Cycloclasticus pugetii PS-1: one gene and its partner. The protein of the gene in region 1 interacts with the protein of each later gene in a pairwise test. Links are inferred from orthologs where the notes say so. Each region holds a gene or a part of one and is shown in the gene's direction. Other genes may lie near its edges. The genes, in order: ndk and CYCPU_RS11965.

Region 1 (10,189 bases):
GCGTTGCTTGGGGTGTAAGCAGAATGATATTTTGTTGATATTCCTATATCAGTTTTTTTTAATAGGTGCCGTGGCTTGTTCGGCTGGACTATTATTTGGCTGGTTGACACAAGAAGCACTGTTTCATCTATTGCGTAATTTATTACCCGCTATGGTGTCAGATCCAAGCCTTATTGCTGTGATGTTTGGTTTTATGACGGGGTTTGCCATTTTGATTGGTTTTGCCTTGCCACCTTTGCTAAGGCTCAAACGGGTTTCGCCCTTACGGGTTTTACGCCGAGAGCTCGAACCGTTGAATAGTAGCGCCTGGTTGGTTTATGGTTTAGCGCTTACTTTGATTAGTGGGCTTATTTATCGATACACCGATGATTTAATGCTGTTGTTTTCAATAATGGGTGGCGGCTTATTGGCGGTAATTTTTTCAGCAGGCTTGTTGTACGTGCTTTTATTGCAAGGTCGCAAGTTATTACCGCATGTTGGCTTAGCTGGACGCTTGGGTTTGCAAGGCGTGTTAAGAGACCCCAAGGCCAGTGTGACCCAAGTCTTAGCGTTTAGCATCACGATTTTGGCTATGTTACTGAGTTTTACGGTGAGGAATGATTTGTTAACCGATTGGCAACAGCAAATACCTGATGAGGCACCGAATTATTTTGCGATTAATATTTTTCCTGACCAAGTGGCTAACTTCGATAATATATTGAGTCGCCAGGGTGTTCCCGCTGCTAGTTTTCACCCAGTTGTACGTGGACGTTTAGTGGCTATTAATGGAACGCCGGTGCAAAAAATTGTTAGCAAAGACTCCCAAGGAGAGCGTGCAACACATCGTGATTTAAGCCTGACATGGAATAAGGAGCTGCCGCTAGATAATAAAACTCTAGCTGGACACTGGAGCGGGACGAAAAAAGGCGAAGTGTCTATTGAAAGTAAGTTGGCTGAAAGTTTGCAGGTGAAGCTAGGCGATCAGCTGACCTTTAGTATTGGTAGTGAGCAAATTAACGCCAAAATAACGCACCTGCGGAGCGTGCAATGGGACACGATGAAACCTAATTTTTACATGGTGTTTTCTGAAGAAACCTTGGCTAACTTTCCAACCACATACATCACGAGTTTTTATTTATCAGAAAATAATAAAACGCTCTTAAATGATCTGGTCAGGCAATTTCCAGCGATGACCTTGTTGGAAGTGGATGCCATGTTGAAACAAATAAAACTGATTTTATCGCAACTCACTAGTGCGATTAATTACTTATTATATTTTGCTTTGTTAGCTGGTTTTACCGTACTGCTGTCGTCGATATATTCAACATTGGATACTCGAATTTCAGAAGGTGCTTTGATGCGAACATTGGGTGCTCATCGCAGGCTATTACGCAATGCCCATTTGATTGAGTTTGCTGCAATTGGGGTCATGTCGGGGTTAGTTGCGGTGTTTATTTTCAACTGGGTGTTGTTTGGTTTATATCGCTATGTGCTTCACTTGGATTTTTATTTTAATTGGGTATTGTGTCTTGTAGTACCCATTATTAGTGCTGGCTGCGTTGTCTTGGCTGGTTTCTGGGGTGTTAAAGATGTGGTTAATAAGTCACCTGTGCATATGCTTCGAGGGACGTAAGCAACGTGTATTATTTGTATGAACGATAAAGGTTAAAATATATATTATGAAAAATATTTCCCTACAAGACCAATTGCTAAAGGCTGGCTTGACCAGTAAGTCGAAAGCGCATAAAGCTAAAACGCAAAAGCATAAACAAATTAAACAGAAACAAAAAAATAAAATTCAGGTGGTTGATCAAGCGGCCGTGTTGGCTGAGGAAGCTAAGCTAAAACAGCAAGAAAAGGATCGTTTGCTTAATGAGAAACGCAATCAACAAGCTGAGCAGAAACAAATTGCCGGACAAATTAACCAACTTATCTCGCTTAATAAATTAGATAAAGACGAAGAGGGTGCCCCGTTTAATTTTACTCACGATAATAAAGTAAAAGCCATTTATATAGATGAAGCTTTGCGACAACGTATTGTTGCAGGCACGGCGGTGATTGTTCAGCTAGGTAAAACCTACGAAGTCGTGCCTATTGGGGTTGCTGAAAAAATTGCACAGCGCGATAAAGAGCGTGTGATTTATTTAGAAGATGTTTCACCTATTTCATCGGATGATGCCTATGCTGATTACGCTGTGCCGGATGATTTGATGTGGTAAGGGCAGCTGACGAAAGGGTCATAGAGAGTTGTCGCCAATGGGTTGAGACAGTTATTATTGCGTTGAATTTTTGCCCGTTTGCAAAACCTGTTGTTAATGCGGGGCGCGTTGACTACAAGGTGATTAATGAGCGCGGTGTTGAGCAAGGTTTAATGGCGCTTAGTGATCAGCTCAGTTACCTTGCCAACAACGATCATGTCGAAACGAGCTTATTGATTTACCCACAGGGCTTAGAATCATTCGATGACTATCTTGATTTTGCTGCGATAGCCGATGATTTATTGCTTGAGGAGGGATATGAAGGTGTATTTCAAATAGCTACGTTTCACCCAGACTATTGTTTTGAAGGCCAGCAGCAAGATGATGCATCTAATTATACAAATCGTTCGCCATATCCAATATTACATATTTTACGAGAAGCAAGCATAGAAGCAGCGTTAGAGGGTGTATCAAGCCCCGATAAAATACCAAGCAGAAATATTGAGTTGGCCAGAGCAAAAGGTTTGGAAGGCATGCAAGCGTTGCTGACGGCGTGCCAATCAACATAAAAAAGCCCGCTTTAGTATTCAAGCGGGCTTTTTTGTAACGATATGACGGTGTCTTTAACGGGTGCCCGTTTTGACGTTTTCAATATCTTGGCTTTTAAGATATTCATCATAGGTGCCATGGAAATCAACAATGCCATTAGGTGTTATTTCAACAATGCGGTTGGCAAGTGAAGAGACGAATTCGCGGTCATGACTTACAAAAATTAATGTGCCATCATAATTATCCAAAGCTAAGTTTAAGGCTTCGATAGACTCCATATCTAAATGGTTTGTTGGTTCGTCCATTAACATGACATTGGTTTCGCCCAAGGTTAGTTTGCCAAACAGTAGACGGTTTTTCTCACCACCGGAACACACAGCAACTTTTTTATTAAAATCATCGGATGAAAAGAGCAAACGCCCCAAGGTCATGCGGACTACTTGGTCATTATGACTTGGTTTTCGCCACTGACTCATCCAGTCGAATAAGGTCATGTCGACATTAAAATCGTCGCTAGCATCTTGCGGGCAATAGCCAAGAGTGGCATTTTCTGCCCATTGAATAGTACCCTTGTTAGGACTTATTTCATTCATGAGGCAACGCAAGAAAGTCGTTTTACCGGCACCATTTTCGCCAATAACAGCTAAGCGTGTACCGGCTTGTAAAATCATGCTGGTGTTTGTAAATAAAGTTTCATCAAAACCATGCTCAAGGTTTTCAATGGTGACGGCTTCACGATGAAGTTTTTTAATTTGATTGAAGCGGATAAATGGGCTCACACGTGATGAGGGTTTAATATCGGCCAGTTCAATTTTTTCTAATTTCTTAGCTCGTGATGTTGCTTGTTTGGCTTTAGACGCATTGGCAGAAAAGCGACTAACAAATTGTTGCAGTTCAGCCATTTGAGTTTTCTTCTTGGCATTCTCTGATTGAAGTAACTCGCGCGCTTGGGTTGATGCGATCATGAAATCATCGTAGTTGCCCGGGTATATACGCAGTTCGCCGTAGTCAATATCTGCCATGTGCGTGCAAACGGCATTTAAGAAATGTCGATCATGCGAGATGATGATCATGGTGCTTTTTGACTGATTGATAATCCCTTCAAGCCAGCGAATCGTATTAATGTCCAAGTTGTTGGTGGGCTCATCGAGAAGTAATACGTCAGGCTCTGAAAAGAGTGCTTGGGCTAATAAAACACGCAGTTTCCAGCCCGGAGCAACGTTACTCATTAGGCCGTAATGGAATTCTTGTTCAATCCCCGCACTCATGAGTAGTTCTTCTGCACGACTTTCAGCGCTGTAGCCATCCATTTCAGCAAACTCAACTTCTAATTCGGCAACCCGCATGCCTTCTTCTTCGGTCATTTCAGCTAATGAATAGATACGTTCACGTTCTTGTTTTACCTTCCAGAGTTCATCGTGTCCCATGATGACGGTATCAACAACGGTGTGTTCTTCAAAGGCAAATTGGTCTTGGCCTAATTTACCGATACGTTCTCCTGGGTCTTTTGATACGTTGCCGGATGTAGGCTCTAAATCGCCTCCTAATATTTTCATATAGGTTGATTTGCCACAACCGTTTGCGCCGATAAGCCCGTAACGGTTGCCGTTGCCAAACTTGGCTGAAACGTTTTCAAAAAGTGGCTTAGAGCCAAACTGCATGGTGATGTTTGCGCTAATTAACATAGTGATTGCTCGTTATAAATGTGTTGTTTAAAAGTGTGGTTACCGATTTCCAAAATTATCAGGTCGGTTGGTAGGTTTATTTTGAGTATTGCGCTTTTTTGCACGAGTGGAGCCATTCGGTTTAGCACCGGTGTTTGTTTTAGGTTTGGCAGGTGAATGGTTTTTGGGTGTTGATTTTCTAGGGCGTTGATTATTACGGCCATTTTGAATCGGTTCTGGTTTGATGCTTAGATCAGGTTCATAACCTTCAAAAGTAACTTTTTTGATATCGGTTTTAATCAGGCGCTCAATACCTTTTAGTAGTTTTAATTCATCAACACAAACTAGAGACATGGCTTCACCTTCGCTGCCTGCTCGGCCAGTACGACCGATGCGGTGTACATAATCTTCAGGCACATTAGGCAGTTCAAAATTAACCACATGGGGAAGCTGGTCAATGTCTAGGCCACGAGCGGCGATGTCTGTGGCGACCAGTACACGAATATCGTTGGATTTAAAGTTTGCTAATGCTTTAGTGCGAGCCCCTTGGCTTTTATTACCATGAATAGCGGCTGCAGTAATACCATCTTTATTGAGTTGCTCGGATAATTTGTTGGCGCCATGTTTAGTGCGTGTAAACACCAGGACTTGTTTCCAGTCATTTGAGCCAATAAGAAAAGATAATAATTCACGTTTGCGTTTTTTATCAACAGGGTGAACGACTTGGGAGATCAGCTCCGATGCAGAATTCTCTTTGGCGACTTCTACTAACGCAGGGTTATGTAACAGGCTGCTCGTTAGTTTCTTAATTTCGTTTGAGAAGGTGGCTGAAAACAGTAGTGTTTGTTTTTGCTGAGGTAGTAAAGCTAAAACCTTTCTAATGTCTCGAATAAAGCCCATATCAAGCATACGATCGGCCTCATCGAGTACGAGGATTTCGACGGATGATAGGTCAACAGTATTTTGGCTGACATGATCGAGAAGACGGCCTGGCGTTGCGACTAAAATATCAACACCCTTACGCAATTTTTGCTTTTGTGGATTAATGTTTACACCACCAAATATAACAAACGATGATAAGGGTAAATGTTGACCATAATCTCTGACGCTCTCAGCAACTTGTGCCGCTAGTTCGCGCGTTGGTGTTAATACTAAGGCGCGAACTTTGCCCGCCTTTGGTTTCGCGTCGCCAGATTCCATAAGGCGTTGTAAAACAGGTAACGTGAAACTGGCTGTTTTTCCGGTGCCAGTTTGTGCGCCGCCCATTAGGTCTCGTCCTTCTAGGATGAGTGGAATGGATTGGGCTTGGATTGAGGTGGGTTCGGTGTAGCCTTTTTTAGATACAGCGGTGATTAATTCAGCTCTGAGGCCGAGTGAGTCGAACGACATATAGTTTTCTCCGTGAGTCCATCCGCCATTTAATAAATGGCACGGTCGAGGTGGAAGCAATGTTTAGTTACGGCGGGCAGTATTTTAATATTGCCACGTTTTGAGGTGGGTGCAGACCGATCAGCACAACCATTTTGAGGGGCTTATTGTACCTGATCGCTAAAGAATATAGTGATATATGTCAGTAAAGGTTGAGAAAAAGCTGTTTTTCTAAAGAAAGTACGTTAGAATTAATCTCGCTACATTCTCTACTGGTTTTTGTAAGATCTGCTCTTGTTAATTTCCTTGTAAGATTTGTAACATTTTTTAATTTTAATTTTATTGAGGTATTATCATGGCAACAGGAACAGTTAAGTGGTTCAACGAATCTAAAGGCTTCGGCTTTATTACTCCAGAAGATGGCAGCAAAGATGTATTCGTACATTTCTCAGCTATCGCTAGCGAAGGTTTTCGTACGTTAAACGAAGGTCAGCAAGTGAACTTCGACGTAGAGAATGGCCCTAAAGGCCCACAAGCTGTAAACGTAACAGCTTAAGTTTCTATTCGTATGAAAAAGCCTCGCTTAATGCGGGGCTTTTTTTTGTCTACACACTTTGTAGGTGTTTTTTAAGGTATGATTGATTTGAGGTATATTAAGGGTTAGAGGTAATGGCTGAGATATTTGATCAAGTTAATGCGGCACTGCTACCAAGTGCATTTATTATATTAATGGGTGTTTTGCTGAGGTATTGGGAGCCTGCGGGTCTTACATTACATGAAACTCGGCGTGTCATCAGTACCTTGGTGATTAATCTGTTTTACCCGGCACTTATTTTTTCTGTTATTCCTAATGTGACCCTATCGGGAGACATTTTTAGTGCTCCGATGGTATCAAATGTAGGTATTGTTGTTGGCATGCTTGCGTGTTGGGTTTTCTACCCTTGGTTAAAACGTCAAGGTTTGGGTAAACCTGAACTGGGCGCGTTAATGTTGGTTTGTGGTTTAGGGAATATTATTTCTCTGGGAGTGCCGTTACTACAGGCGATGCAAGGTGACGAGGCCGCAAGGTTCGCTATTTATGTCGATATTATGGCCATTACACCAATGTTGTGGATTGTTGGTTTGTGGATAGCGATAGAATGGGGTGATAATAACGAGCAAAAGCAAACTCCGTTAAGGTTTATTAAATCATTATTAAGCCTGCCGCCCATATGGGCCTTTGTTGTTGCAATTTTGATGAATATTTATGACATTAGTTTGCCGCTGTTTCTTCAAAAGGGCACCACGATGCTGGGAAATATTACGATGTCGGGTATGTTGTTGGTCGTGGGGATGTCGCTCTCATTTGGTAGCCTAAGGAAGCACAAAGGCATTGCTATTTTGGCGTCAGCAGTAAAGCTACTTGTCGTCCCAGCGGTCGTTTACTTTACAGCAAATGCAACCATGACAGATGTTAAAACAATACATGCGACGGTCTTGGTAGCAGCTACGCCGTCGATGATGGCAACAATGATTTTAAGCGAGCGTTATGGTTTGAATACGGAGCTATTGTCTACTGTATTAGTGGCAAGTACGGCATTATTTTTTATTACTTTGCCGATTTGGTTGGTGGTGCTGTAGGTTTTTTTTCGCTAGGGTCTTTGAGTTGATTTTGTAATTCATCCAGAGATGATTCAACCTCTTTAATGGGGGCGGAAATACTGTTATCGAGGGTGTTTTTAGCACGTTCCACGGATTGTTTTAATTCTTCGACACGAATTTGTTCGTCAATTTCATATTTAACTGTTTTTACCATACCGCGTGCCTTACCGAGCCATAAGCCTGTGGTACGTGCTACACGTGGAAGCTTCTCTGGGCCTATGACCAGTAGTGCGATAATACCAATGAGGCAGATTTCAAAAAAACCGATATCAAACATGCTTTTTAGTGTTAAGAGTGGCTGTTTATTAGAAGAGTTATAGGGGCAGTATAAGATAAACAACAGAGGTTAACCAAGAGTCATCAATCTTAGGTGATAGATTTCCCTTAAAAAAATGATCATGTAGAATGCTGTCTAATGAAAGAATTAGCTTTAATGGGCTTATTGATAGGTTGCTATATAGTGTAAGCCGTATCGTTGAATGCCTTATTATGAGTTGTCGGTAAAGGAACCTATTTGTAGTTATAAACTCAAAGGGGTGGTAAGTATTTATTAATATTGAGGAAAATATGTCTGTTACATTAACTGAAAACGCTGCAATGCAAGTGCAGGATCAATTGAATAAACGGGGTAAAGGGTTGGGCTTACGATTGGGTGTTCGTGAGTCTGGTTGCTCGGGTTACTCTTATGTCATTGATTTTGCAGATGAAGTTGAGTCTAAGGATACTGTTTTCGAAATGCATGGTGTTAAAGTCATCATCAATGAAGACTCGTTGAGTTTTTTAGATGGGATGGAGTTGGATTTTGCAAGAGAAGGTATTAATTCTGCCTTCAAGTTCAATAACCCAAATGTGAAAGATGCGTGTGGCTGCGGTGAAAGTTTTACCGTTGAGCCATAATTTTTTTCCTGTGCATAATTTAGTCTTCGTGATAGTTTTTACGGCTTATTAGCTGATTGCTAGAAAGGGCCGTAATCTGTAGACTACACACATTGTGACAGTTCGCTGTCAGATAACCTAATACCGTGAATTTACACGGGTTTTTCTAAAATTAATTTTTATTGTTGGAGTAATACTATGGCGCTTGAGCGTACTTTTTCTATTGTAAAACCGGATGCAGTTGCAAAAAATGTAATTGGACAAATTTATGCTCGCTTTGAAGAAGCGGGATTAAAAATTGTAGCGTCTAAAATGTTGCAACTTTCTCGTGAGCAAGCAGAAGGCTTCTATGCTGTGCATAAAGAGCGTCCTTTTTATAATGACTTGGTTTCATTTATGATCTCTGGCCCTGTCATGGTTCAAGTGCTTGAGGGTGAAAATGCTATTTTGAAAAACCGTGAAGTGATGGGTGCAACAAACCCAGCTGAAGCCGAAGCAGGTACTATTCGTAAAGACTTTGCAGATAGCATTGATGAAAATGCAGTTCATGGCTCAGATGCGCCTGAAACAGCGGCTGAAGAAATTAAGTTCTTCTTTAATGATGATGAACTGTGCGAACGTCTTCGTTAAACACTGATGAACTCAAAACAAAACTTGTTGAATTTAGATCGTAAGGGTCTGGAAACATTTTTTACTGAAATAGGTGAAAAACCATTTCGTGCGAAACAAGTTTTGAAATGGATTCATCAAGAAGGCATTTCTGATTTTGAGCTAATGACGAATATCAGCAAGGGGTTGCGAACACACCTTGCTGATATTGCTGAGGTACGCGTACCTGAGATAGTCTTCGAACAAAAATCTGATGATGGAACCTATAAATGGGTGCTTGAGTTAGATGGGCAAAACCGTATCGAAACAGTTTTTATTCCTGAAGAAGGTCGCGGTACCTTATGCGTGTCATCACAAGTAGGTTGTGCGCTTGAGTGCACTTTTTGCTCTACGGCGACACAAGGTTTCAATCGTAACTTATCTGTTGCTGAAATTATTGGGCAGGTATGGGTGGCGGTTAAGGCGCTAAAAGGTAAAGCCAATCTAACAAATGTTGTGATGATGGGAATGGGCGAGCCGCTACTTAACTTCAACAATACCGTTACGGCCTTAAACTTAATGATGGACGATTTTGCATACGGCTTAGCCAAACGTCGTGTCACAGTCAGCACCTCTGGTGTTGTGCCAGCGATGTATCGTTTGGCCGAAGTAAGTGATGCGAGCCTGGCAGTTTCTCTTCATGCGCCGAACGACGAATTAAGAAACGAATTAGTACCAATTAATAAAAAATATCCAATTGCTGAGTTGTTAGAAGCCTGTAAGTATTATATTAAAGGCGAAAAACGCCGAAAAATAACCTTTGAATACGTGATGTTAAGCGGCGTAAATGATTCGGTTGAGCAAGCGCATGAATTAAAGCGCTTATTGGCTGATGTGCCGTCCAAAGTGAATTTGATTCCTTTTAACCCCTTTCCTAATACACACTACAAACGCTCTAGTAATAATGCGATCCACCGGTTTACCAATGTCTTGAAAGAGGCTGGACTGATAACAACAACACGTAAAACACGTGGAGACGATATTGATGCTGCTTGTGGGCAATTGGTTGGCAAGGTGAAAGATAAAACAAAACGACAGCTAAAGAACCAGAGGGTAACCGCGGTATGAATAAATGGATTATTCAAATAATAATGCTGTGTTTTTTGGCTACCCTTGTAGCTTGCCAGCCGCAACACGTTAAAGAAAATAGCGCCTCATCTATCCAAGGCACAGAAAAAAGCCCTGCTGATGTTTATGTATCCCTTGGTGTGGAATATATGAAAAGAGGGATGAATGAAGTGGCGTTAGAAAAACTAAAGAAGGCAA
Region 2 (6,322 bases), 1.5 Mb from region 1 along the record:
ATTATTATCTATGTAATGCAGAACACATCCATTATGCCCACCACCGACAATCGCTGGGTAGGCTTCTTGCTGTGCGCCATGACTCATAAAACAGTGCTTAAGGTTTGCCTCAACTTGATATTCATACATCCCCGGACGACAAGATTGCATAGCCTTAATATGTGCTTTAACTGATATTTTTGCCGCCTTTTTCATCCATTTAATTTCTTGTGCTGACTTTATAAGCCGCATTTCATGCAAAATATGATCTGACGAAATAAATTCTGCGGGTGCTGATACCCCTGCCCTAGAGCGGCCTCTTACTTGCTGAGACCAATCCATCAATTGTTGGTCAAAATCAGGCTGTGCCCCCATTGGGAAATACAACCGATTTTTATTTTCCAATAAGCCAGGCAAAATATCATCGATATCATCAATCGGAAATGCATCATCTACAGCATAATCACGAACCGCGCCTTCTAAGCCCGCACTCGCCCCTACCCATAAAGCGGTTTTCTCATCATATTCTCGGCAAAATAAAACATACTCGCCTTGTTCCCTACCTGGTACAAACACAATCACCGATTCAGGCTCATCAAAACCGCTTAAATAAAAGAAATCACTGTTTTGACGAAAATGAAATTCCACATCGCTATTACGTTGCATAATAGATGCGCTGGCGATCACCGCAATATTCCCTTCACCCACCATGCGTAAAAATTGCTGCCTTCTACGGGCAAATTCTTTTTGCTCTTCTATCACAAAGCCTCCTTTATATCTCGCTAGTGAAGCGTTGGTTGTTCCGTTGATGAATCGCTATCTGGTTGCAGTTCTTGCATTAAAATTTGCACGCCCATCCGCACGTATTCTTGTAACTCCATAAACGCTTGCTCATCTGACTCATCTGAGTTGTCGGCATCTAAACGTGAAATCTCCATTAAATCTCTTAATATGCCTCTACAGTCCTCACTCCAATCTTTATCATCACCGACCCCCATATAAGCCACGCCATATAAAAAACCCTGGCACCATTCACTCATGGCAACTGCCCGCACACCAATCCGTTCTTCCTCATCGGGTAGCAACAAGTCAAAAATAAACTCATCGGTTTTGAGCAATTCCAATGTACCTTGAAACAAACCAATTAAGCCTTGCTTATCCTCATTCGTTAAGGCTTTTAGCTGATCTTCCGTATCAAATATTGCACTTATCCAACGATTAAAGTCTGCATCAAATTGCACACATAGCATGCCTGACGCCAAGCCATGTGCTTCAGACACATTCATACCAGCATCATGCTCATCAAAAATTAACTGCAAATCCTCATAATTACCTAAACGTTTCACTGCCCACTCCAAACAATTTATCAATGTGGCTATGCTATCATTACGTGACCGAGGCACCAAAACTTACCGACTATATTACTAACGGTATTGACCTTCTCAGCAATCACACCTACTATTTATCTTGTGAATAAAGAACAAAACCCAGAAATTGACTTGCAACACCTTGAGCAGAAAATTGACGCACTTGTTCAAGTGTGCCAAAACCTGCATGAAGAAAACCAACAACTCAAGAGCCAGCAAGCCGATCTCATTCAACAACGCAGTGCTTTAATGGATAAAACTGAAAAAGCTAAAACGCGTATTGAGTCAATGATTTCTAGGCTTAAATTAATGGAAATATAAGCATGTCAACTTCCACGACTGTCACCTTACACCTACTAGATAAAGAATACCGAGTCAGCTGCTCTGAAAATGAGCGAGCAGGGCTTGAGTCTTCTGCTCGGTTTTTAGATGAAAAAATGCAAAGCATTAAAAAATCCGGACGAGTAGTAGGCTTAGACCGCATAGCCGTAATGGCTGGCCTCAATATCACACATGATTTTTTAGTTGAAAACCAAAAAAAAAGCGGCGCCTCTTTAAATATTAGTGACAAAATAATCGCCCTTCAAAATAAACTAGACTTTGCCATAGACGCCTTCGGTAAATAGTTTTCCTACTTTAACTTTAATTTGCCCTACTCATTAAATTAGATAGGCTTCATACGATATCAACCGCAATCTGTTTAACCTTAGCTGCAAAACGAAGCGGCTTTACACTCTTTAGAAAACATCTTGATCAGCTGTAAAATAATAAAAATATTTTTTATCTCTCTTTAAATGTAAAAAATATACTGTTAATTTTTTTTCATAGGGTTACACTGTCAGTGCGTTTCCTGCGGTGTTCGAGTTAAGGTGAAATGCCCTTGGACCTAATTACCTACCCGGGAAGACAGATCATTTTGTTGGTGTGCACGCTCTACATAGAGAAGCCTAATGCAAATGTCCGACTCCCACTTGAACCTATCGGTTCAAGGTAGAAACCTGAATACGGCACTGGCGGGAAGCGCCCTATTTTATGACCCAATTAATACCTTCCTTAAGACAATCATTACGACGCAGACGTAACACTATTTCGACCTCTGATAGAGCCCGATTTGATTACAGTATCAACCAACATTTGTTAAAAACAGGGCTTCTTCTTCGCTCCTCAAGTGTTGCGAGTTACCTCGCTAATGATGGTGAACCAACACTCGATTTATTCATACAAGCTTGCTCAAAGACCCGCTGCAAACACTATCTCCCGGCTTTAAATAAGCAAAGACTTAGATTCTCTTCTTATCTATGGGGCGATCCATTGGAAAACAATCGATTCAATATCCCCGAGCCTGCCAAACAGCTCTATTTACCTGCTAAATTATTAACCAGCATACTCATTCCTTTAGTGGGTTTTGACCAGCTAGGCCATCGCATAGGTATGGGTGGCGGCTACTATGACCGTACACTCAATTTTATGTTGAGTCCGGCATGCAAAAAAAAACCGCTCTTAGTGGGTATCGCTTATAGCCTGCAAATGGTTGATACTATTAAGCCTGAAGCCTGGGATGTTCCATTAGATGCCATCGTCACAGAGCTTGGAGTGGTCTGCTTTTCAGCCAAGGCAAAACAACGCCTACTAGGCGACTCATCCGATGCATTATAAAAAATGATGATTAAATAGCTTCTAACTACGCTTAGATGCGATATATCATACGAATACTTCTTAACAACTAACGCCAATCTTTTACTCATGCAAGACGACTTAAAAAAACTAGCCGCACAAGCCGCTATCCCGTACGTAAAGAACTGCCGTATTTTAGGCGTTGGTACCGGCTCAACGGTCAACCACTTTATTGATTTATTGGTTCCTCTTAAGCATCAATTTGAAGGTGCCGTTTCAAGTTCAGAGGCCAGCACAGAAAGATTATTGGCTTTAGGCATCCCGGTTCTTGATTTAAATGCCGTGGGCACTTTAGATATTTATGTTGATGGAGCCGATGAAATTAATACGAATTTAGAACTCATAAAAGGAGGCGGTGGTGCCTTGACCCGTGAAAAGATTATTGCCGCCGCCAGCAAACACTTTATTTGTATTGCCGACCACAGCAAGTTAGTCTCTCGATTGGGCAAATTTCCGCTACCTGTAGAAGTCATTCCGATGGCTAGAAGTTATGTGGCTCGAACCATATCAGCACTTGGTGGTCAGCCCGTCTGGCGAGAAAATTTTATTACTGATAACGGCAACGTCATTTTAGATATTCACCGTTTAGATATTTTAGAGCCAATGAAACTGGAAAACACACTCAATAACATTACCGGTGTTGTAACAACTGGCCTATTCGCTAACCGGTCGGCTGATACTGTTTTGCTTGCCAGTGAACAGGGGACCCAAACCTTAACGCTTTAAACCAAAGCCTCCAGGACATTTATTTCAGGCAAAAAAAAGGGGCTAAAAGCCCCCTAGTTTTTATTTTTATTATTATTTTTTATGCAGCTCTTCTAACTACAAAAGAAACTGTCTTTCCCCTCTCCTTGCTCTTAAAATGAATAATACAGTGTTTTTGCAAAAAAGCAACAATATATATTTTTTAACTGATTGATTTTATTATAATTTTATTGCATTGCAGCAAAAAAAATGATTGAAGTCAATTTTAAACAACAGCTTAATAAAGTTATTATATATTTATGCTAATTTAATATACCTATAAATCCTGTCAAAGAACGTTACCCCTGCATTTAGCTCAGGTGCGTTACGAATGATAAAAATACGGCGCAATAAGGTTTTACATCATGCTTCTACCAAGCTGGATCAAGACGTACCAAACCGCTCAATTAAAGGGGGATTTAATTGCTGGCGTCATTGTTGCTATTGTCCTTATTCCTCAATCTATGGCCTATGGTCTGTTGGCAGGGCTCCCCGCCGAAGTAGCCCTGTATTCATCCGTTCTTCCAATCATTTTATACGCCGCTTTCGGCAGTAGTCGAACATTGGCCATTGGGCCGGTCGGTATTATGTCGTTAATGACAGGCGCCACTATCGCCGAATTAGGCATCAGCAATATTGACGAAGTAATAAACGCAGCAAACACTCTGGCTTTATTAACTGGCATCATATTGCTATTAATGCGAGCAGCTAGGTTAGGTAGTATTATAAATTTTCTAAGTCACCCCGTTGTTTCCGGGTTTATTAGCGCCTCAGCTATCATTATCGCCTTAAGCCAAGTAAAACATATTGTTGGTTTAAACATCACCGAAGGGCTCGCCCCTTACCAGGCTATAACCCATATCGTTACCCAACTTCCCCAAGGACACCTAGTAACAAGCATCCTCGGAGTTTGCAGCTTAATGCTTCTATGGTGGTTTAAAGGCCCTTTAGCAAACCTCTTAAAGAAAAGAGCATTTAACCCTAACAGCATAAAGTTTATATCGAATTCGGGCCCTCTTATTGTTGCCGTTACTGGCACTCTTGTTGTTTATTATTTCCATTTAAATACACGATTTGAGGTATCCGTGGTTGGTTATATTCCACCAGGGCTTCCTCATATTATTCTGCCTAATTACGATGAGCAACTATTTAAACAACTCCTTCCCTCTGCTCTGCTTATCGCTTTAATTGGTTATCTAGAAAGTGTTTCTATTGCAAAATCCATGGCTGGGCAGAAACGACAAAAAATCGATGCGAATAAGGAACTCTTAGGACTCAGTGCTGCCAATGTCTCATCAGCTCTTAGTGGTGGCTATCCAGTAGCTGGAGGTTTTGGTCGTTCGATGGTTAATTTCACCGCCGGCGCTAACTCCCCCTTGGCGTCTATTATTACGGCTTGTTTAGTTGGTTTGACTCTGTCTGTTTTAACACCCTTATTCTTTTTTTTACCAAAGGCTGCACTCAGTGCAGTTATTATATTTGCCGTACTACCTCTCATTGACACACACACCCTTAAACACACATGGCGCTACGACCGTACAGAGGCCACTTTGATGTTAATAACTTTTCTTACTGTGTTATTTATTAATGTAGAAAGCGGCATTCTGGCTGGCATTATTATCTCTATTGGCTTATACCTACATAGAAGCAGCCAACCTCATATTGCTGTAGTTGGGCAAGTGGGAAACTCTGAGCATTATAGAAACATCAAGCGCTATAAAGTAAAAACGGATAAAGAAATTCTTGCCATACGCGTTGACGAAAACCTTTATTTTGCTAACACAAACTACCTTGAAGACAATATTATGGGGTTGGTTGCGGACAACCAGTCGATTAACCATATTGTACTTATTTGTCAGTCGATAAGCTTTATTGACACCAGCGCGCTACAATCCTTAAGTGACATTCTTTACCGACTTGAAAAAGCCAACATTCAGCTACACTTAGCTGAAATAAAAGGTCCGGTTATGGATAAGCTGAAAGATACTGAGTTTCTAAAAAAGATAGGCACGGAAAATATTTTTTTAAGCACTCATCAAGCCATAACGACATTACAAGCGCGCCGCTAACTACGCCAAACATTTAAGGATTATATTGCCCGCTCACTCAAGCATTGGTTCCTTCCTAAACTTTTAGCTTTATACAAGGCCTGATCAGCCCTTCCATAGACATCACTTACCGTATCTCCAGGAGCAAACTCGGCACAACCAACAGACATTGTTATTGTAAGTCGTTTACCTTGATAACCAAACTTACAATCTTCTACACTTTTTCGAAATTGCTCTAACCTTTTTAACCCACTATCAAGGTCACTACCTGTAAAAATAACAGCAAATTCTTCGCCGCCAATTCGACCAAAGAAATCACTTTCTCGTACCTGCTTATTAATTAACTGGCTAATCGTGCATAACACCTTGTCACCTACAGAGTGCCCATACGTATCATTAATTTTTTTAAAACGGTCAATATCTAACACGGCCAACACCAAAGGCTCTGCATTTCGTTTCCAGCGCTCGTACTCGAGCCTAATACGCTCATCAAACGCTCGCCTATTTGCA

What was found.
Region 2: the proteins of ndk (region 1) and CYCPU_RS11965 interact in binary tests that used the Escherichia coli proteins (3 or more experiments, as listed by UniProt). The link is inferred for Cycloclasticus pugetii PS-1 from one-to-one orthologs.

Annotation. Positions count from the first base shown.
Region 1 is NZ_ARVU01000001.1:596,516-606,704, forward strand. Bases 7,415-10,189 are described here. They hold ndk (nucleoside-diphosphate kinase), read left to right. Parts: upstream 7,415-8,473; coding sequence 8,474-8,905; downstream 8,906-10,189. Other genes in these bases: tatB (Sec-independent protein translocase protein TatB), read right to left, coding at 7,415-7,676; iscA (iron-sulfur cluster assembly protein IscA), read left to right, coding at 7,967-8,296; CYCPU_RS0103055 (dual-specificity RNA methyltransferase RlmN), read left to right, coding at 8,912-9,991; pilW (type IV pilus biogenesis/stability protein PilW), read left to right, coding at 9,988-10,189. In the rest of the region: CYCPU_RS0103005 (ABC transporter permease), read left to right, coding at 1-1,612; CYCPU_RS0103010 (DUF2058 domain-containing protein), read left to right, coding at 1,659-2,198; CYCPU_RS0103015 (DUF1415 domain-containing protein), read left to right, coding at 2,192-2,746; CYCPU_RS0103020 (ABC-F family ATPase), read right to left, coding at 2,801-4,411; CYCPU_RS0103025 (DEAD/DEAH box helicase), read right to left, coding at 4,451-5,779; transcription antiterminator/RNA stability regulator CspE, read left to right, coding at 6,114-6,314; CYCPU_RS0103035 (AEC family transporter), read left to right, coding at 6,428-7,378; more of tatB, read right to left, coding at 7,347-7,414. UniProt on the Escherichia coli protein: Major role in the synthesis of nucleoside triphosphates other than ATP. The ATP gamma phosphate is transferred to the NDP beta phosphate via a ping-pong mechanism, using a phosphorylated active-site intermediate.
Region 2 is NZ_ARVU01000001.1:2,076,683-2,083,004, forward strand. Bases 1,253-4,190 are described here. They hold CYCPU_RS11965 (5-formyltetrahydrofolate cyclo-ligase), read left to right. Parts: upstream 1,253-2,378; coding sequence 2,379-3,002; downstream 3,003-4,190. Other genes in these bases: CYCPU_RS0110145 (UPF0149 family protein), read right to left, coding at 1,253-1,325; CYCPU_RS0110150 (TIGR02449 family protein), read left to right, coding at 1,449-1,667; CYCPU_RS0110155 (cell division protein ZapA), read left to right, coding at 1,670-1,972; rpiA (ribose-5-phosphate isomerase RpiA), read left to right, coding at 3,090-3,746; CYCPU_RS0110170 (SulP family inorganic anion transporter), read left to right, coding at 4,130-4,190. Outside these bases: pepP (Xaa-Pro aminopeptidase), read right to left, coding at 1-741; more of CYCPU_RS0110145, read right to left, coding at 762-1,252; more of CYCPU_RS0110170, read left to right, coding at 4,191-5,833; CYCPU_RS0110175 (GGDEF domain-containing protein), read right to left, coding at 5,854-6,322. UniProt on the Escherichia coli protein: Involved in the removal of 5-formyltetrahydrofolate.